Regions from separate parts of the Mediterraneibacter sp. ICN-202921 genome, predicted to be linked through region 3. Evidence: riboswitches for the same ligand, from Rfam matches in the RefSeq annotation. Region 3 holds a riboswitch; each other region holds the start of a gene.
The links. A riboswitch is a leader RNA that binds a small molecule or an ion and turns the genes downstream of it on or off. The one in region 3 is predicted to bind thiamine pyrophosphate.

Region 1 (5,066 bases), on a different contig from region 3:
TGTGCACACACTGTATGGCATGCATCACGGTCTGCCCTGTAAAGGCTATTGAATATGGAAGAAAAAGTGCAGGAAAGCCACGGTACCGCTGTCCTATGTAAGAAAGTTTTCTACTTGGTCTCGATCTTGTACACCGGAAGTGGCGCCTACTGATTGTATGCAAAGGGCAGCACAGGCAGAAGCGAAAGTGAGCGCCTGCTTGAAGTCTTTGCCCCGGAGGATGGAAGAGAGGAAACCGGCGGCAAAATTATCTCCGGCTCCTGTACTGTCTGCGACATGTACGGGAAATGCTGGCAGAGTGAAAGAAGCCGCTGCATTTTTGGCGAAACAGCCGTTCTCGCCGGCTTTGATGATGACATTTTTTACACCATAGTTTAAAAAGACATCTGCCATAGCTGTATAGTCTTTTTCCTGTGTATAAAATGCGGCTTCGCTTTCATTGGGAAAGATATAATCTATGTAAGGCAGTGCAGCTTTAAGATCTGTGAGGGAAAGCGGAGAATGCAGGGGCAGTTTGGTATCTGCCGCTACGATAGCGCCGGCTGCCTTGGCGGTCCGGCAAATGGAGGCAATCGTTTCCGGCCGGGTAAGAGGCGGGCGGAAAAGGCTGGCAAGGCAGACAAGCCGCGCATCTTGGAATAATGTGGGCGGTATATGCAGGAAATCATCTAGGCGGGAAACCGCATTGATGGATTTTCGGTTTCCGTCTGTATTGACCAATAAGGGGGAAACAGGAGTAGGTACGTTATTGCTGTGCAGGATGGAATCGGTCAATATACCGTTATCCGCAAGCAGTTCATGCAGAGTTTTTCCGGCAAGGTCGTTTCCAAGGACGCAGACTGTGCGTACAGTATGTCCGAGGCGTGAGAAGATAACAGATTCGTTGAAGGCATCTCCGCCGGGAGAAAGGGTGACAGAGTCTGCGGTCTGCACACGTGTATTTTCGGAAGCCGCATTCCAGCCTTTGATGATACAATCCATGAGGACCTGGCCGATACACAGGATTTCGGGTGCTTGAAAAGATTCTGCTGATTTCATCTTTTTCTCCTTTTTAAAAATCTTGTATAGGATAACCGAAAAAAGAGCCGCGCTTGACTTTTCTCGGTATTCTGTTTAAAATATAGAATCGAAATAATATAAAAATGATGACAAGGGGAGCTTGTGTTGCAGGCTGAGAGGAAGTTTTAAGCTTCGACCCGTAACCTGATTTGGATAATGCCAACGTAGGGATATACATATGTGGTTTTTTAAGCCCTCCTTGTTTTCAGAAAAAAGCAAGGAGGATTTTTATGTTAAATTTTTTAGTCAATGCAGAGGGAGGACTGACTACTGCCGGCTATGCAGTGAGTATAATCGCAGGGATCGTACTGTTTATCGCAGCGTTGTTTTTCGCCGGAAAAAGCGCAGGGAAAAAGAAGATGTCGGCAAAACAGCTTGTCTTTTGCGCAATGGCGATCGCGCTGGCATTTCTGACGTCCTATCTTAAGGTATTTCAGCTTCCATGGGGCGGAAGCGTCACTTTATGCAGCATGTTGTTCATTGTCCTCGTAGGCAACTGGTATGGAGTGAAAACGGGTGTTTTGGTGGGACTTGCCTATGGACTTCTGCAATTTTTACAAGAACCGTACGTCTTATCCTTTTTCCAGGTATGCTGCGATTATATACTTGCCTTTGCGGCTCTTGGTGTGGCAGGTTTCTTCGCAAAGAGCAGTCATGGGCTGGTGAAAGGCTATATTGCCGGCGTGCTGGCAAGAGGCGCATTCCATGCGCTGGGCGGATATTTATACTGGATGAGTTACATGCCGGATACATTCCCGCAGTCTTTGAAGAGTATTTATCCGATCGTTTATAACTACAGCTACCTTTTGGCAGAAGGGATCCTGACGGTCATTCTTCTGTCTGTTCCGGCCGTGTCGAAGGGACTGCAGCGTATCCGTCAGATGGCACTGGAATAAGTCTCTGCGGATATTCCGGAAGAAAAAAATGTCAACAGATCCTGGGAAGCTGCTGTCCGCTGAGTTTGGCAAGGATCCTTTTGCCTCCAATCTTTGTTTTTAAGAGCACATGACCGGGCATATCTTCTGTAACCGTTCCGATCACTGCCGCATGTTCACCGCCGGACACTTCTTTTAGAGCGTTCAGGACAGGCGCGCATGCTTCCGGAGCGGTCACAAGAAGCATCCTGCCTTCACAGGCACAGTAGAGTGGGTCCAGTCCCAGCAGATCACAGGCTGCTTCCACAGGCGCGTCTACAGGGACGGCATCTTCTTCTATCTCGATGGAAAAAGGCATGTTCTCCGTAAATTCATTTAAGGCCGTTGCGATTCCGCCTCTGGTAGGATCCCGCATGATGCGGATGCCGGAGCAGGCGGGAGAACTGTTCGGGAGAGCTGTCTGTGTTTTTTCTGCCGCATGGATGGCAGCTTCTGTTAGGAGATGGAGACATTGACAGTCGGAACGTAAGGAAGATGTTTGGGCATCTTGTAAAGAGAGCAGTCCGGAACGTGCCATCATAACAGCAGCGCCATGGCAGCCTGCGCTGCCGCTTAAGATGACCGTGTCTCCTTTACGGATACCGGATTTCCCGGGGAAATGGGCGCGCAGAAAGCCAATGCCGGCTGTATTGATGTAGATACCGTCCCCTTTGCCCGCTTCTACCACTTTTGTATCGCCTGTTGTGATGAGTACTCCTGCCTGTCGGGCCTCTTCTGCAATCGTGTCTACGATCATTTTGAAATCCCGGAAGGAAAAACCCTCTTCCAGAATAAAAGAGAGACTTAAATATTGGGGGAGTCCTCCCGCCATACATACGTCATTTACTGTGCCGCATACACATAAATTTCCAATATTGCCTCCGGGGAATTTCCACGGAGAGACAACGAAACTGTCAGTGGAAAAGACAAAAGAATTTTCCCCCCTCCTATCTTTTAACAGGGCACCGTCTCCTAACTGGGAAAGGATGGGATTTTTAAAAGCAGGAAGCAGGATAGAATCGATCAGTTCTGCGGTCTTGCCGCCTCCGCTTCCATAATCTAATGTGATAATATCTTCCATATCTGTATACCTCCATAGAATCGATCAAACTTCATACTGATAAGCTGCCGCACAGGCGCCTTCCGAAGAAACCATGCAAGGGCCGATGGGATGGGCAGGGGAGCAGACCGTCTTAAAAAGCGGACAATCCAGGGGTGAGGCTACGCCTCGGATTACTTGCGCACAGCGGCAGCCGGGGTGTTCTGCATTGGAAGAAGGCCTGAAGTGAAACTTCTCCCAGGCATCCCACTGACGATACTGATCTCTTAGAGTATACCCACTGTCCACAATCGTTCCAAGACCGCGCCAGGTACTTTCGCAGGTCTGAAATACAGCGTTTATATATTCTTGCGCGAGAGGATTTCCTTCCGGGCGTACGAGACGTGTATAGGTATTTACCAGAGCGGGTCTGTGCACGGCGAGCATATGTGTCAGTTCCAGGATAGAATACAGAAGGTCAGCCGCGTCAAATCCACTCACAACAGCAGGAAGATGAAATTCTCGGGGAAGGAAAGCAAATGCGTCAGAACCTGTGACAGCAGCCACATGACCGGGGCATAAAAAACCGTCTACGGCGAAATCTTCTGCCGTGATCAGGGAGCGCAGCGCCGGCTCTGTCTTTTTCAAAAGACTGAGCACAGAGAAATTTTTCACTTGTTCTTCTGCGGCTTTTAAAATACAGGCAGCAGTACCGGGAGCGGTGGTCTCAAAACCGACACCTAAAAACAGAACATCCAGCTGGGGATATGCATAGGACAATTCCAGGGCATCCATGGGAGAATATACCATCTCGACATGTGCGCCTTTGGCCTTTTTTAAGAGGAGATTTTCCTCGGGATCCGTGCCTGGGACACGCAGGAGGTCTCCATAGCTGGCGATCAGAATATGCGGATCCTCCGCAAGAGAAAGGATCGAGTCTATGACATTTGCCGGCGTGACGCATACCGGACAGCCGGGGCCGGAGAGCAGGCGGATGGAGGAAGGCAGGATACTTTTTATGCCTGTACGTGCGATCGACATGGTGTGTGTGCCGCAGATCTCCATTAGTCTGATGCTGCCGGTCTTTTCAGTCAGTTCCTCTACCCGTGCAAGGATCTGCTGCGTTTTTTGCGGAGATTTGAATTCCTTTTCATAGAGCATCGTAAATATCCTCCAGAAATTGTAGATTTTCGCGCGCTTCCGGTTCCGACATTTTCTGTATGGCAAATCCGGCATGCACCATGACATAGTCTCCGGGAGACGCGTTTTGGATAAAATCTATGCGGATTGTCTGGGAAAGTCCTTTTGCCTCACAGACAGCAGACATTCCTTCAATCGTTTTGATCTTCATAGGGATTGCTAAACACATATTATTTCCTCCTTTTTGCTGGCCGCAACCGCCAGTTGTCCAAGACAAATGCCCTCATCATTGGGAGACACATGTCTGTGAGTATAAACGGTAAATCCATTTTGTTCTAAGAGTTCTGTCACTGTGCAGAGAAGAAAGCGATTTTGAAATACACCGCCGGACAGAACCACAGGGAGCCTTTGCGGATTTAGAACAAGGCATTGCTCAAGCGCCATCCGGCAGAGGGTATACATGAAACGAAAGGCAATGAGCCCCTTGTCTGTTTTTTCTTCCAGATCTTTGTATAAAGTCTGGATAAGAGGACGGGTATCAAAGATGCGCAGTCCATTTTTATTATAAAATTCGATCGGATAACACATTTCCGAAAGAGCAGTGGCGCGCATATGCTTAGAAGCCAGATATACGTCTGGGCTTTCATAAGGAGAGAGGGCCTCTGTCAAAGCTGCGGCTTCTCCTTCATAATCGGCTTTAACCTTTTGCAAGAGCAAGGAGCCGACCCCGTCAAAGAGCCGCCCCATACTGGTGGCCCGCAGACAAAGACCAGAGTCGATGAGTCGGGACAAAGCGGTCGTTTTTGCCGAAGAAAGTGGGATATAAGATGTATCTTGTATACCTGCGTCCAAAAGAAGTCCCAGGGCGATACGAGCAATCTCCTGTGTCGCACGGTCGCCGCCGGGGAGCGGAA
Region 2 (5,066 bases), on a different contig from region 3:
ATAAATCTTTGTTATCTATAGAATATCAATATGCTCTCCTGCCAAGGCTTTGTTCATACTGCGAACTGCACAGAACTTTCCGCACATGGAACAAGTATCATCATGTTCGGGGCTTCTGTCATCCCGTATAGCCTTCGCTGTCTCTGGGTCAAAGGCACATGCCCACTGCGCTTCCCAATCCAGCGCTTTTCTTGCGTCTGCCATCCGGTCATCCATTTCTCTGGCTCCTCTTACTCCTTTTGCTATATCTGCAGCATGCGCAGCGATCTTAGAAGCAATGATTCCCTGCTTTACATCCTCTACATTTGGTAAAGCCAAATGTTCCGCCGGCGTTACATAACACAAAAAGGCAGCTCCTGCCGCTGCGGCAACTGCGCCTCCGATCGCCGCGGTAATATGGTCATATCCTGGCGCAATATCTGTCACCAATGGTCCTAACACATAAAAAGGTGCGCCTTGGCATACAGACTGCTGTACTTTCATATTGGCCGCGATCTGATCCAGCGGCATATGTCCCGGTCCTTCTACCATCACCTGCACATCCTTCGCCCAGGCACGTTTTGTCAGTTCACCCAGCCGGATCAGTTCTTCCATCTGGCATACATCTGTCGCATCCGCAAGGCAGCCGGGACGACATGCGTCTCCCAAAGAAATCGTGACATCATATTCCCGGCAAATATCCAGAATTTCATCATAATATTCATAAAAAGGATTTTCCTCTCCTGTCATGCACATCCATGCAAAAACAAGCGATCCCCCTCTGGATACAATATTCATCTTTCTTTTGTGATTTCGTATCTGCTCAATCGTCTTTCTTGTTATTCCACAGTGCAGTGTCACAAAATCCACGCCGTCCTCTGCATGAAGCCTGATCACATCAATAAAATCTTTTGCCGATAATGTATCTAGATCTCTCTGATAGTGGATCACTGAATCATATACCGGTACAGTCCCGATCATTGCCGGACACTCTGCCGTCAGCTTTCTCCGGAAAGGGATCGTATCCCCATGGGAAGAAAGATCCATGATAGAATGTGCTCCCATATTAACAGCTTCCATCACTTTTTTCATCTCTATATCATAGTCTTTACAGTCTCGTGAAACTCCTAAATTTACATTTATTTTTGTACGGAGCATAGAACCGACTCCCTCCGGGTCTATGCAAGTATGATTTTTATTTGCGCATATCACCACTTTTCCTTCTGCTACGAGCGGCAATAACTCGTCTGTTGTCATCCTTTCCTTTTGCGCTACTTTTTTTAATTCTTCTGTTATGATTCCCTTTCTTGCTGCCTCCATCTGTGTCGAGAAGTTTCTCATCGTATTCTTCCACCTTTCTTTTTCTTGCTCCTTCATCAGACAATACTATTGCAGCAAAAAACTGCCGCAACGTATACATATACTTTGCGGCAGTCCGGTCATCTTAATCCTCTGTCCATGATCGTATATCCCTACGTTGGCATTATCCAAATCAGGTTATGGGTTAAAGCATCTCAGCTTACTCTCAGCCCGCTTTAAACGCGAGCACCCCTTTTTATAAAAGTATTATAATATACTGCAATTGCATTTGCAATTACTAACTTAGCGGGAACTCTTCATATTTTTTTATAGATTTGTTCATAATCCATTCAAAAGTCCATCACACTTTTTACACAATTATTTTATATACTATAATTGTTCTAAAGATAGAACACTTTTTCATAAACTTTTTCCCCCTTTGAGTCACAGCAATATGTGGCTCTTTCCTTTTATAAAAATACATAAGCCTAACAGCGCATGCAGCAGGAAATGCTTATCTGCCGCGCCGGCAGGCTTATTTTGTTTTCTTATATCAGAAACAAAGCCAGACGATCAAATCCAGTGAAAAGATCGGGGAAAAATATATAAGACACATTTGCGCTGCTTTGTCGATTAACTTCCTATTTACAGCATATGTGCTCTTAGTTCTTCTCCACTCTTTATACTTAAATACGCCGGCGCGACATCAAATACTGTCTTGCAGCCTGTCTGTCCTTCTTCTGCCAGTCTGTACGCTGCTCTTGCATATGCAACGATCACAGAGGAAGTAAACTCTGGATTGGAATCCAATTTCAAACTATACTCGATCAGATGAGCATTTTCTTCATTCCAGCCTGTCTTTCCACTGCGGAGCACAAATCCGCCATGTGGAATTCCACTGTGCTCTTTCTTTAACTCTTCTTCACTGATAAAGTGCACTGTTGTATCATAATCAGCGAAATAGTTCGGCATATTTTTGATCTCTTCTTCCACTTTCTTCGCATCCGCGCCTTCTTCCAATACTACATAGCACTCTCTTGTATGTTTCTGGCGTGTTGTCAATTCTGGATTCTCTCCATCTCTAACTGCCTTTAAAGCTTCCTCAACAGGAACTGTATACTGTTTTGCGTCTTTTACGCCTTCCACACGACGGATCGCGTCAGAATGTCCCTGGCTGACTCCTTTGCCCCAGAATGTATAATCGTTCCCCTGCGGCAGGATCGCGTTTGCGTACATTCTGTTCAGAGAGAACATCCCCGGATCCCAGCCTACGGAGATGAGTCCTACTTTTCCTCCTTCTTTTGCAGCCGCATCTACATTTGCAAAATGCTCCGGGATACGTGCATGTGTATCAAAGCTGTCCACCACATTAAATAATTTTGCATAGACCGGCGTCTGCTCCGGCAGATCTGTAGCGCTGCCTCCGCACAAAATCATAACATCTATTTTATCTTTCCAGTTTTCCGCCTCTGCTAAAGCACATACTGCCGCACTTTCTGTTAAAATCTTTACATCCTCTGGATTTCTGCGGGTAAATACAGCAGCCAGTTCCATATCCGGATTCTGCTTGATCGCACATTCTACGCCGCGCCCTAGATTTCCATATCCTAAAATCCCAATTCTTATACTCATAACGAACATTTCTCCTTTCTTATACAATTCGGTTTTTATTATACGAGTACCTTTTGGATTTTTCAAGAATTTTCATATCATCACACACATTTTTTGTATACAGACCAACAGAAAAACCAAACAAAAAGAGCCCTTTACGGACTCTCTACCGCAGCAGTCTGCCGCGCATTTTATTCCATATATGTCCCTGTACATACTCATATGCCCTGTCATAGACCCATAGACCGGCCTGGCCTGCCGCAATAACGATGAGGAGCATAGAACCCGGAATGGCTTTTGAAAACAACAGTTCCTGAAAAACCAGTACCATAGGGATATACATAACATTAAAGATCACATATTTCATCATCCAGAATAAAATATGGCGTTTCTCTATGTTAGGATGCTTTTCCAGCACATGCCAGATACATTCCACTGCCAAAATATAAAACCCCATAGCCGCAAATGAAAGCACATAAATTTTATTTGGCGCGACCAAAACTCCCAGCAAAACATCTGCCAGATAAAAGGCGGCCCCTATCTTCAAACCATATTCGCGGATCACAATACCTACAAAATAAGAGGCTGCCGCTAAAAGGAACAATGTATTTGTCTCAATCACACTGCCAAGAGACATGCATACGACCGACACTGCAAGCAGCAGGCCGCCGAATGCCATAGATTTTGCTTTTACATGCATGAACAAAGATCTCCTCCCATACATTCACACAAACTGTCTGCACACCATAGGTCACAGCACATATTTCCTGTGCCGCAGGAAGATCCTCCTGTTCCATATCCGCCGCCATATGGATTGCTTTGGTATCTGCGGCTGCTAAAATCGAGTTGATTTAGGAACTGACGGTACTGCAGATTATTCGGTTCCATGTTGACGGCCTGTGCCGCATGCTCTCTTGCCACAAGATTATTCCCAATCCCTGCGTTGGCACATCCGCTGACATAATACCACATTGCCGAACGGTTCTGGATCTGATCAAGCACATTCAAAGCTTCCCGGTAATGACGGCTGTTCACATAATTTATGGCTGCCTGCATCTGCGGATCTTGCTGCGCCTGATTATATCCGCCGCCGTAGCCGTAGGAATATCCCCCTGTGCTTCCGGTGGAGCGTTCTTTCATGATCGTATCATACGCTTCCTGTACTTCTTTGAATTTCTCCTCCGCCAGATCTGCCAGCGGATTATTTACATTCGCATCCGGATGGTATTTTCTTGTCAGATCACGGTATGCCTTTTTTATCTCATCATCCGATGCATTGGGTGACACGCCCAGTACATCATATGGATTTTTCGTCATTTTTCTTTTCCTTTCCTTCTCTTTTCTTCAACTGTATCTTATGATAGCGATTCCAGACTCCATCATACAATATATTTCTCAAAATGTCCACATCTACGATACATGGCAGCTTTTCAAATTCCACACTGCACTCTGCGATCATCATACAGAGGATCTCCCTGCATTTTTCTTCATAATCTTCCTGCGTGCAAAGTTTCTTAAGCGGATTATAGCATTTCTTTTTCAGATCCTCTTCCAGATCCTCATACGCATCCATGATGTATATAAACTTTCCCAGGAAAAAGCCCATTCTGCGCAAACTCTTTTCCCACATATCCTCCTGCCAGACAAACAATTCCTCCATCAAACGCCCAAAGCATCCTGCCGTCCGGTCAAGATCTGTACTATTTTCTTTTTCGCAGGCGGCAAGTTCTTTCAGGGAGGTTTCGATTGCCTGGCTCTGACGCGGATACTTTGCAATGATCCGTTTCGCCTTACGCTTCAGCGCCCCCTTTGCCAGAAATGCGCTTACTTTCTTTTCATCCCGCCAGTCATCTTCTAGATGATACCATGCAAGCAAAACATTCATATCTGCCGCATATTCCGTGATCTCGTTTTGCAGCATCTGCTGTTTTTTTATCGGATGCACCTTACATCTATGCACTTCTGTACAAGTCTGGCTCTCATATAAAGACGTCAGCAAAATGATCGCAAATGTCATATCGTACGTCAGTGTCATCTGTCCGGATATACCGTATTTTTCTTTCAGGATATGGCAAAGTCCGCAGTAATATGCTTTATATTTGCGCAAATCTTTAACTTTTAATTCTGGTTCACATATGGTCACATAACCAAACATATCTTTTCTCCATATCTCTATT
Region 3 (5,066 bases):
CGGAGATTAACGCAAGGCATGTGGATGCGCAGATCGTACATGAAGCGGCAATTGGAAGGATCAATGATGAACAGCTGATCAAACTGCGGACATTCGGACTCAACGAGGAAGAGGCAGAGGCAGTGATCATCGAAAATTTCTTGAAATAAAAAAAGGGGGATGACAGACGGTATGTTCTAACAACCGTGGTCATTCCCTTTTTGTTATGTTTTGAAAGTTTTTCCTGAGAGTGTCAGACAGAGGGTGTCTTACACACGTCGATCCAGTCTGCGGCTTCTGCAAATTTTTCTAATTCTTCACAGGTCACTTCTACTGCGGAATTTGCGCTCCCCGCAGCGGGGAATACGGTGGAAAAGCGCTTTAGGGACACGTCCAGATACGTCGTGACTGAGGAGGGATTTCCAAAAGGACATACTCCCCCGACGGCGTGTCCAGTGTAGGTTTCGACATCTTCAGGAGATAACATTTTAGCTTTCATGCTAAAGAAATGTTTAAATTTACTATTGTCTATTTTTGTGTCTCCTGCAGTTACAATAAGGATGGCAGTATCTCTTTCCTTAGTATAGAAAGAAAGTGTTTTGGCAATACGTGCAGGTTCTACACCGGCGGCTTGTGCCGCAAGATCAACAGTTGCACTGGAAGATGAAAACTCAATAATTTCTTTAGATATATTTTTGTTTTTAAAATAATCTTTAACAATCTGAACAGACATTGTGATCTCCTTTATTTTTCCTGTTATTTATGATATAGGATACCAAGTTTACTATTGTGTATTATAACAGAAGTATCTTTACAGTAAAAGAGGATTGTGGTAAGATATGGGCGGATATCTGACAAAGAGTTTTCTCAGGCGGGGAGCGCCGTTTGGGTTTTTACTGTACCGGCGTACGAGGTACGAAAATAACCTGCGAGGGAATCCGTGTTCCGGAGTGAGAGGATACCAAGGAGTATCGACCGTTATTTCAGGAGGTTAACATGAAAAACATCAATGTAAAAAAGCTTGCTTTGGCAGGCATTCTTGTAGCTGTCGGTATTGTCTGTTCTCCGCTGTCTATTCCGGTGGGCGCGTCAAAATGTGCTCCAGTCCAGCATTTTATCAATATATTGGGCGGCGTCTTTTTAGGACCGGGGTATGCGGTAGGGATGGCGTTTGTAACGAGTCTTTTGCGTAATTTGATGGGAACCGGGACACTGCTGGCATTTCCGGGATCCATGTGTGGAGCGTTTCTCTGTGGTATGTTATATAAGTATGGGAAACATCTGCCTTATGCATATGTAGGTGAACTGTTCGGTACATCAGTGATCGGAGGGATTTTAAGTTATCCGGTTGCAGCGTTTCTGATGGGAAGCGACAGCGCTGTTTTTGGTTTCGTGATTCCATTTTTTATTTCTAGTTTTGGCGGCACGATACTGGCAGTTGTTCTCGTTACTGTGATGAAAAGAATGAAAGTGTTGGATATATATCTGGGAAATTTGAATTATCAATAGAAATAACAGGGGAGCTTGCGCAGCAGGCAGGCTGAGAGTAGACGAACGTGTCTAGACCCGTGACCTGATTTGGATAATGCCAACGTAGGGAATATATAAACGCATTCGCAGCGGGTATACCTCATTGGTATACCCGCTTTTATCGAATAAGAAGCATAGGAGGATTTATCATATGATAAAAAAGTGCATGCAGCAAGTGAGAAAAACTGCTCCTTTGGTACATAATATTACAAATTATGTTACTGTAAATGATGTGGCGAATATATTGCTGGCCTGTGGAGGAAGTCCGATCATGTCGGATGAAGCAGAAGATGTGGAGGACATTACATCTATCTGCGGCGGACTTAATATCAATATTGGAACTTTGCACAAAACAAGTATAGAAGGAATGTTTAAGGCAGGAAGAAAGGCAAATGTATTGGGGCATCCTGTCCTGCTGGATCCGGTGGGGGCAGGCGCCAGTGCGCTTAGAACGAATACGGCGCTGAGATTGCTGAAGGAAATCCAACTGACCGCTATCCGTGGAAATATGTCGGAGATCAGGACGCTGGCAAATGGAAGCGGGACGACAAAGGGGGTAGATGCGGACATAGCAGATATCGTGAAAGAAGAGAATCTGAAAGAAGCGGTTGCTTTTGTGAAAAAATTTGCGGATGAAACGAAGACGATCATTGCTGTCACAGGGGCCATTGATCTTGTATCAGACGGAAAACAATGTTATGTGATACGAAATGGACGTCCGGAGATGGGGAAGGTTACCGGAACCGGATGTCAGTTATCCGGCATGATGACAGCATATCTGACAGCGAATCCGGAGAATCATCTGGAAGCTGCGGCAGCAGCAGTCTGTGCAATGGGACTTGCCGGGGAGATCGGGTTTAGTTATATGTGCAAAGGAGATGGAAATGCGACATATCGCAGCCGTATCATCGATGCAGTTTATAATATGACAGGAGAAGAATTAGAAAGAGGTGCAAAGTATGAGGTGCTCTAAAAAAGATCTACTTCTTTATGCGGTGACAGACAGAAGATGGCTGCATGGAAAGAGACTTTGTGAACAAGTGGAAGAAGCCTTAAAAGGAGGCGCGACATTTATACAGCTCAGGGAAAAAAATCTGGAGGAAGCCGCATTTTTAAAAGAGGCAGAAACGATAAAAGAACTTTGCAGCCAGTACAAAGTCCCGTTTGTGATCAATGATAATGTAGAAATCGCAAAAGCGGTTGACGCAGATGGAGTGCACGTGGGTCAAAGTGATATGGAAGCGCTGCATGCACGAGAAATACTGGGTGAGGATAAGATCATCGGTGTATCGGCGCAGACAGTAGAGCAAGCTGTAAAAGCAGAAAAAAATGGCGCAGATTATTTGGGAGTAGGAGCAGTATTTGCTACAGGTTCTAAGGCAGACGCAAAAGAAGTCGATCATGAGACGCTAAAAGAAATCTGTGCGGCAGTAAATATTCCGGTGATCGCGATCGGTGGGATTGGCGAAGCAAACGTTATGAGACTAAAAGGAAGTGGAATCTGCGGTATAGCAGTCATCAGTGCTGTCTTTGCACAGTCAGATATACAAAATGCAGCAAAGAGACTGCGTGATCTGACAAAAGAAATGCTAGGTGAAAGATAAAGAAAATGATAAAAGGTATCGTATTTGATGTGGATGGAACGCTTTTAAATTCCATGCCTGTTTGGGAAAACTTAGGAGAATTATATTTGAAGAGTTTAGGGATAGCGGCAGAAAAAGATCTTAGAAATATCCTCTTTGAGATGAGTTTGGAGGAAGGCGCTGCATATCTGATCAAAACATATGGACTCGCGCTTACGGAAACGGAGGTGGTAAGTGGCCTGAACAGACGGGTAGAAGAGTTTTACAGAGAGAAAGTTCCTCTGAAAGAAGGCGTAAGACAATATCTGGATGAATTTAAAGCGAGAAAAATACCCATGACGATCGCGACATCCGGAGATAGGCAAAATGCAGAAGCAGCATTAAAAAGATTAGGAGTTTTTTCTTATTTTCAAGGGATTTTTACATGTGCAGAGATTGGAAGCAGTAAATCGCAGCCGGATATTTATCTGGCCGCAGCGCTGCAGATGGATACAGAACCTGAAAATACATGGGTATTTGAAGATGCGTATCACGCTGTCCTAACGGCGAAGAAGGCAGGTTTTAAGACAGTTGCCGTATATGACAAGGCAAATGACAGAAATCTTGCAAGAATATGGAATACGGCGGATATTTATTTGGCCGCATATACGGATTTCGCGTTGGTTTATAAAAGAATGGCTGGAGAATGAAAGAAAAGAGAGGAAAAGTACGATGAAAACTGCATTGACGATCGCTGGAAGCGACTGCAGCGGAGGAGCCGGAATACAGGCTGATATTAAAACAATGATGGCAAATGGGGTATTCGCTATGAGTGCTGTGACAGCCTTGACTGCGCAGAATACAACTGGGGTGGCAGGGATCATGGAGGTGACTCCCGGGTTTTTGAAGGAACAATTAGACTGTATATTTAACGATATACGCCCGGATGCCGTAAAAATTGGAATGGTATCGTCCGGTGAGCTGATACGGGCAATAGCAGAAAAGTTAAAAGAGTATCATGCTGTACATATCGTAGTCGATCCGGTAATGGTGGCGACGAGCGGGGCAAAATTGATCAGTGACGATGCGATAGATATATTGAAAGAAGAACTGTTAGGGATTGCGGATATACTGACTCCGAATATCCCAGAGGCAGAAGTGCTGGCAGAAATGTCGATAAGAACAGAAGAAGATATGATAAAAGCAGCAGAAAAAATCGGATGGTATTACCATTGCGCAGTGCTTTTAAAAGGTGGACATCAGTTAAACGACGCCAATGATCTGCTGTATCGGGAAGCAACATACAGATGGTTTTACGGGAAACGAATCTCGAATCCGAACACTCATGGGACAGGATGTACTTTATCCAGCGCAATTGCCTCAAATCTGGCAAAAGGCTTTTCTATGGATATATCGGTAGAACGCGCGAAAAGTTATATTTCAGGAGCGTTGGGAGCTATGTTGGATCTGGGGGCAGGCAGCGGACCTATGGATCATGCTTTTGCTATTACCGGAGAATATGTAAAAGAAGCAGAAAAATACAGGCAGTAAAAGTAAGAAAAAGATTGTATATTGCCGAAATATTCGATATTATGTATATAATGCCAATTTATAAATGGTATGTCCGAATTCTATAAAAGAAGAGAGAGAGGGTTTTTCATGGACAGTTCAATTTTTATTGGAACATGGTGGTCGTTGGTACCGCCGCTGCTGGCAATATTGCTTGCTTTTATAACAAAGGAGGTATATAGTTCACTCTTCATAGGGGTTGCTGTGGGCGCATTGCTGTATGCAGGCTTTGATCCCTGGAATGCATTTGTATCTTTCTTTGACATCATGAAGGAGAGTATGAATTTAAATATTTTGATATTTGATGTATTGCTCGGTATGATCATCGTACTGATGGCGAAATCAGGCGGCTCGGCGGCATATGGAAGGTGGGCAGGGAAAAAGATCAAGAGCAAAAAAAGCTCGCTGCTTGCGACGACTGGATTG

Region 1: it holds a riboswitch for thiamine pyrophosphate, as region 3 does, so the genes downstream of both, WKT01_RS02085 (energy-coupled thiamine transporter ThiT) here and thiM (hydroxyethylthiazole kinase) in region 3, are expected to answer to the same signal.
Region 2: it holds a riboswitch for thiamine pyrophosphate, as region 3 does, so the genes downstream of both, thiC (phosphomethylpyrimidine synthase ThiC) here and thiM (hydroxyethylthiazole kinase) in region 3, are expected to answer to the same signal.

Annotation. Positions count from the first base shown of each region.
Region 1 is NZ_JBBKBE010000002.1:11,200-16,265, forward strand. Features, by position in the region: gene WKT01_RS02075 (EFR1 family ferrodoxin) at 1-101, shown strand, start outside; gene WKT01_RS02080 (carbohydrate kinase family protein) at 94-1,038, opposite strand; TPP riboswitch at 1,142-1,247, shown strand; gene WKT01_RS02085 (energy-coupled thiamine transporter ThiT) at 1,290-1,955, shown strand; gene hypE (hydrogenase expression/formation protein HypE) at 1,987-3,054, opposite strand; gene hypD (hydrogenase formation protein HypD) at 3,079-4,173, opposite strand; gene WKT01_RS02100 (HypC/HybG/HupF family hydrogenase formation chaperone) at 4,163-4,381, opposite strand; gene hypF (carbamoyltransferase HypF) at 4,372-5,066, opposite strand, start outside.
Region 2 is NZ_JBBKBE010000005.1:13,074-18,139, reverse strand. Features, by position in the region: gene thiC (phosphomethylpyrimidine synthase ThiC) at 16-1,320, opposite strand; TPP riboswitch at 1,432-1,542, opposite strand; gene WKT01_RS05840 (diaminopimelate dehydrogenase) at 1,924-2,910, opposite strand; gene WKT01_RS05835 (hypothetical protein) at 3,056-3,589, opposite strand; gene WKT01_RS05830 (J domain-containing protein) at 3,580-4,206, opposite strand; gene WKT01_RS05825 (DUF5685 family protein) at 4,187-5,044, opposite strand.
Region 3 is NZ_JBBKBE010000003.1:174,225-179,290, forward strand. Features, by position in the region: gene WKT01_RS04215 (SufB/SufD family protein) at 1-149, shown strand, start outside; gene WKT01_RS04220 (YbaK/EbsC family protein) at 233-712, opposite strand; gene thiW (energy coupling factor transporter S component ThiW) at 976-1,488, shown strand; TPP riboswitch at 1,486-1,597, shown strand; gene thiM (hydroxyethylthiazole kinase) at 1,661-2,482, shown strand; gene thiE (thiamine phosphate synthase) at 2,469-3,113, shown strand; gene WKT01_RS04240 (HAD family hydrolase) at 3,119-3,781, shown strand; gene thiD (bifunctional hydroxymethylpyrimidine kinase/phosphomethylpyrimidine kinase) at 3,804-4,622, shown strand; gene WKT01_RS04250 (Na+/H+ antiporter NhaC family protein) at 4,731-5,066, shown strand, end outside.